Dongshaea marina: one gene and its partner. Each later gene encodes a partner of the first gene's protein in a complex. Links are inferred from orthologs where the notes say so. Each region holds a gene or a part of one and is shown on either strand. Other genes may lie near its edges.

What was found. Proteins that work in one complex are often made in the same cells at the same time.
Region 2: pnp (region 1) and pfkA share a complex: the UniProt entries of both Bacillus subtilis proteins name them as parts of the possible RNA degradosome complex. The link is inferred for Dongshaea marina from one-to-one orthologs.

What each region holds. Positions count from the first base shown.
Region 1 is NZ_CP028897.1:1,426,602-1,429,647, reverse strand. What follows is about bases 47-2,942. They hold pnp (polyribonucleotide nucleotidyltransferase), read right to left. Parts: upstream 2,610-2,942; coding sequence 483-2,609; downstream 47-482. Other genes in these bases: DB847_RS07015 (FUSC family protein), read left to right, coding at 2,762-2,942. In the rest of the region: more of DB847_RS07015, read left to right, coding at 2,943-3,046. UniProt on the Bacillus subtilis protein: Involved in mRNA degradation. Catalyzes the phosphorolysis of single-stranded polyribonucleotides processively in the 3'- to 5'-direction. Necessary for competence development in Bacillus subtilis.
Region 2 is NZ_CP028897.1:2,611,224-2,614,158, forward strand. The notes cover bases 139-2,923. They hold pfkA (6-phosphofructokinase), read left to right. Parts: upstream 139-942; coding sequence 943-1,905; downstream 1,906-2,923. Other genes in these bases: tpiA (triose-phosphate isomerase), read left to right, coding at 139-595; DB847_RS12515 (sulfite exporter TauE/SafE family protein), read left to right, coding at 2,033-2,749; DB847_RS12520 (glutamine amidotransferase-related protein), read left to right, coding at 2,847-2,923. In the rest of the region: more of tpiA, read left to right, coding at 1-138; more of DB847_RS12520, read left to right, coding at 2,924-2,935. UniProt on the Bacillus subtilis protein: Catalyzes the phosphorylation of D-fructose 6-phosphate to fructose 1,6-bisphosphate by ATP, the first committing step of glycolysis.

The sequences.
Region 1 (3,046 bases):
AATAGTTAGGTGATCAGGATATAACTTGCACTGATTTGGATAATCTGTGAGTGATTTAGCCCGTTGTCAGCATGGGCGTAGTTGCTTAGCAACGTAGCGAGAGCAATGGACTGCGAACTGGAAGAGGCTACCAGGATGGTAGCCGCTGGCATCGAGCATACAAGGGTAAGTTGCTCCCAGAGCAACGCACGCGAAGCAGGGTGGAATTGCCTCTTAGCAATGGAACGAGAGGCAGGATGCCGAACTGGGAGGATGTCCATGGATGGGTATCGCTGAGCTGGAAAGGAGCCTCATGGAAGAGGCTCGGACTTGCTGCGTGGCTCAAATGACTCATGGATTATCAGTAAGCCGATCACATTTCTTTCATGAATGGTATAACAGACGTCTCTGGCTATTCCCAGCCTAAAGAGTCTGCCGCCTGAAGAGCAGACAGTAAAAAAGGAGCCTTTTGGCTCCTTTTTAATCAGTGATTGAGACAGTGATTACTTCTGCTCTTCACCCTGCTCTGGAGCCTGAGCCGGAGTAGCTTGCTGCTTTGCCTCTTTAATAGACAAGCGCACACGACCCTGACGATCAACTTCCAGAACCTTAACATCGACCTTGTCACCCACTTTCAGGTGATCGGCAACACTCTTAACCCGCTCTTCACAGATCTGAGAAATGTGAACCAGGCCATCTTTGCCAGGCAGTATGGTCACGAATGCACCAAAGTCAGCCAGGCGAGCAACGGTACCCTTATAGATACGGCCAGTCTCAACCTCGGCAGTCAGCGCTTCAATGCGAGCAATCGCATCTTTAGCCGCTGCACCATCAACGGCTGCAATGCGCACGGTACCATCATCATCCAGCTCGATGTTAGTGCCGGTCTCTTCGGTCAGGGCACGAATGGTTGCCCCACCCTTACCAATGACGTCACGGATCTTCTCAGGGTTGATTTTGATCGTGTGGATACGTGGAGCCAGATCAGAGATATCGTCACGTGGCTTCTCGATCGCCTGATCCATCACACCCAGGATGTGGATCCGCGCGCCCTTGGCCTGAGCCAGAGCCTTTTCCATGATCTCACGGGTGATCCCTTCGATCTTGATATCCATCTGCAGGGCGGTAACACCCTCATTGGTACCCGCAACCTTGAAGTCCATGTCACCCAGGTGATCTTCATCGCCCAGGATGTCAGACAGAACCACGTAGTCATCGCCCTCTTTGACCAACCCCATGGCGATACCGGCAACAGAGGACTTGATCGGAACACCTGCATCCATCAGCGCCAGCGAGGTACCACACACGGAAGCCATAGAGGAGGAACCGTTAGACTCGGTGATCTCTGAAACCACACGAACCACATACGGGAAATCTTCAGCCGATGGCATCACAGCCTGGATTCCACGCTTGGCCAGACGTCCATGACCGATCTCACGACGCTTCGGAGAGCCCATCATGCCGGTCTCACCCACACAGTATGGAGGGAAGTTATAGTGCAGCATGAAACGCTCATTGCGTGACTCAGTCAGACCATCGATCAGCTGAGCGTCACGCTCGGTACCCAGAGTACAGGTCACCAGCGCCTGAGTTTCACCACGGGTGAACAAAGATGAGCCATGGGTTCTTGGCAGCAGGCCTGTCGCCACGTGCAGGGCACGGACCATCTGAGTATCACGACCATCGATACGAGGCTCACCACGCACCACGCGACCGCGTACGATTGTTTTTTCAAGCTTACCCAGCAACTCACCCGCTTCTTTCTGATTCAGCTCTGGATCCTGCTCCAGCAGCTTCTCAAGGGTGCTCTGCTTCACTGCGGTTACAGCGTCACGACGCTCAGTCTTATCAGTGATGCGATAAGCATCAGAAAGACCCGCTTCTGCCAGCTCGGCAATCTGCCCCTTAAGAGCCTCATTGGTTGCCGGCGCTTTCCAATCCCAGACCGGTGTTGCAACTTCGGCAGCAAACTCATTGATTGCGGTGATCACAGCCTGCATCTGCTCGTGGCCATAAACCACGGCACCCAGCATCTCATCTTCACTGAGCTCTTGCGCTTCAGATTCAACCATCAGAACCGCATTTTCGGTACCCGCAACAACCAGATCCAGCTTGCTCTCTTTGAGCTCTGTAACGCTTGGGTTCAGCAGGTAGCCACCATCTTTATAACCGACGCGCGCCGCACCGATAGGACCATTAAACGGAATACCTGAGATCGCCAGCGCAGCAGAGGTCCCGATCATTGCAACCATATCGGGTGCAATTTCAGGGTTTACCGACATGACGGTCGCCACAACCTGTACTTCGTTCTTAAATCCATCAGGGAACAGCGGACGAATAGGACGATCGATCAAGCGAGCCGTCAGCGTCTCACCTTCAGACGGGCGACCTTCACGCTTGAAAAATCCACCTGGGATACGACCCGCAGCATAGGTTTTCTCTTGATAGTTAACGGTCAGAGGGAAAAAGTCACGCCCCTCATCTGCTTCTTTTTTACCGACAACAGTAACAAATACCGCAGTATCGCCAATGCTCGCCATAACAGCCCCGGATGCCTGACGGGCCATGACTCCGGTTTCCAGAGTGACAGTATGACGACCATACTGAAAAGTTTTAACGATAGGATTCACTTTTCGCTTCCTTTAACTTTTAATCGCTTAATTTCGCGGCACAGTATACTTGATTCAGGACCAAAGGTAACTAACAGAAACCACTTGGATTGCATATATAGCTGTCAACGGAATAGCAATACCCAAATGGTGACTAGGAAAAGCTCCGAAGATTGGCTAATTTTGAGAATATCAATCCATCATCCAGGCCCGGTATGTATTCACGCCTTAAAACCCTTTTTCTTTCTCATCAGCAGTTTGCCCATGCTCTGCGCATCACCTTGGCCCTGGCATTCACCCTGATCTTTTATCAAATCACCGCCCTGCCCCACTCCATGTGGGGACCTATTACTGTGGCCGTAGTGATGATGCAGCCCCATGCGGGCGCAATCATCCACAAGGGGTTTCAACGCATCGGCGGCACCCTGCTAGGTGCCTTGCTCGGTCTGGTCACCCTG
Region 2 (2,935 bases), 1.2 Mb from region 1 along the record:
GACCCAGGGAACTGCAATCAAGTTTGGCTCTCAAGACGCCGATATTCATGAAAACGGTGCCTTCACCGGTGAAAACTCCCCTGTCACGCTCAAAGAGTTCGGCTGTACTTATGCCTTAGTTGGCCACAGTGAGCGCCGTACCCTGCATGCTGAAAGCGATCAGGTTATTGCTGAAAAATATGCGGCAGTACAAAAAGGTGGTCTGCTGCCTGTTCTGTGTATCGGTGAAACTCTGGAGCAGTTTGAAGCAGGTCAAACCAACCAGGTGGTTGAAACTCAGCTCAAAGCGGTTATCGATCGCAATGGCGTTGAGTCTCTGGCTGATGCCGTCATCGCCTACGAGCCTGTCTGGGCTATCGGCACCGGCAAGACCGCGACTCCTGAGATCGCTCAGAACGTTCACGCCCACATCCGTAACTATCTGAAAGGTTTCAACGCTGAGATCGCCGCTAAGGTTCAGATCCTCTATGGTGGCTCGGTGAAGGGAGCAAACGCCAAAGGCCTGTTCGGTATGGAAGATATCGACGGGGCCCTGGTTGGTGGTGCTTCCCTGCAGGCAGATGAGTTTGCCAGCATCATCGAAGGTGCGAAGTAATCTGCTGCCCATAAGTGCAAGCCATAATGGAGCCCCGCCGGGCTCCATTTTTTTTATAACTCAATGCAAATCGTGATTTTTTTGCTATGCTCTTCAACCGGAACCAGTGGACCGAATGCAGAAATAAGATAAAAAACAGCCAGAAGCAGCAACAGAGTCGGCACTGAAACAGTTTGTAACTGTCGCAACAGGTGAGTTCACTCGTAAAATACACACAAAATCTCACTGCGACATATACTCACAACTAGAACTCATTTTTTAGTCAGTGAAAGAATTTATGCTCTGGATGGAGATCGTGAGCAAACAGCTTTTTACAACTTATAAATCAAAACATTTAGAGGCACACTATGGTTAAGAAAATTGGAATCCTAACCAGTGGCGGTGACGCGCCAGGAATGAATGCAGCGGTTCGTTCCGTTGTTCGCACAGCTCTGCATAATGATCTGGAAGTTTACGGTGTCTATGAAGGCTACCAGGGTCTGCATGAGGATAATATCGTTAAACTCGGCCGCCACAGCGTCTCAGACGTGATCAATCGTGGTGGTACCTTCCTGGGCTCAGCCCGCTTTCCTGAATTCAAAGAAGAAAAGGTACGCCTAGAGGCGATCGATAACCTGAAGAAGCATGGCATTGATGCTCTGGTGGTGATCGGTGGTGATGGCTCCTACATGGGGGCGAAGAAACTGACCGAGATGGGTTACCCCTGTATCGGTCTGCCCGGAACCATAGATAATGACATCGCAGGCACCGACTACACCATCGGCTTCGACACTGCCCTGAACGTGGTGGTTGATGCGGCCGATCGCCTGCGCGATACCTCATCTTCCCATAACCGGATCTCAATCATTGAGATCATGGGTCGCTACTGTGGCGATCTTACCATGAGCGCTGCCGTAGCCTCTGGTGCCGAATATGTGGTGGTTCCAGAGCGCGGACTGGATAAAGAGAGCCTGATCCGCCAGATCGATAACGGGATCCACAAGGGCAAAAAGCACGTCATTATCGCCATCTGTGAGCACATCACCGATGTCAATGAACTGGCCAAAGAGATTGAATCGGCCACCGGCCGTGAAACCCGCTCAACCATCCTGGGGCATATCCAGCGAGGTGGAACTCCAACAGCCCGCGATCGGATCATGGCAAGCCGTATGGGTGCCTTTGCGGTTCAGCTCCTACTGGAGGGCCAGGGCGGTCGCTGCGTTGGCTTGCAACATAACAAGCTGGTTCACCATGACATTATCGATTGCCTGGAGAACATGAAGCGCCCCTTCAACGAAGAGCTCTATCAGCTCTCAACCGTACTGTTCTGATCCATAGGCCCGGCCTGGGCCGGGCCTATGCTCTGTTGACGTTTTCAGGCCAGGAAACGTCAACAGAGCCTATATTCCCCCAAGCATTTTCACTATACTGGGTCATCCCCCGTTGTGAGACTCGGATATGCCTGATCCACAGCTGCTGCTCATCGCCAGCCTCATCACTCTGCTCGGCGCCTTTATTCAAAGTGCCATCGGCTTTGGTATGGCAATCGTCGCCGCGCCTGTGCTCTTTTATCTTGATCCACAGTTGATCCCTGCCCCACTGATCTGTGCGGCCCTGGCCAGCTGTGCCCTGAATATCTGGCGATTTCGCCACGCCCTGTCGATGAAGGGGCTCTATTGTGCCATTGGCTGGAGAATTCCCGGGACGATCGTCGGGGGTCTACTGCTGACGGTAGTCTCACAACGCATGCTCGGCCTGATGATCGCCCTGATGATTGGCATTGGGGTGGCAATAAGCCTGCTGCGCCTTTCGGTCAAGGCCACCCCGCTTAACATGGGGATCGCCGGATTTCTCTCGGGTGTGATGGGAACCAGCACCTCGATTGGCGGCCCTCCTATGGCGCTGGTGATGCAATCGGAGCAAGCCAATGCCATTCGTGCCAATCTGGCCAGCTTCTTTTTTATCAGCTGTGTGCTGTCACTTCTGATGCTCAGTTATACCGGCCATTTCGATGGCAAACTTGCTCTGTGGGGACTGGCCTTGATCCCCCCAGCACTATTAGGCAACGCTCTCGCCTATCTGGTGGTAGAGCGGATCTCTCCCAAGCTTCTTCACTATGCCACCATAAGCCTGTGTAGTATTGCCATGATCAGCATCCTGGTCCAGAGTGCCTAAATATCCAGCTGTCAGCACACAAATAGTACTTCTCCTCTATACCTGATGCTTTAAGCCTGATACATATGAGAGGTGTCAAATCGCTAAGGAGGAGCCGATGCGTCTTGGGATCTTAGATTGTGATCATATTGATGATCGAGAGAGTAATTATGGGGATTACTACTCCGAACGCTTTATTAAATGCCT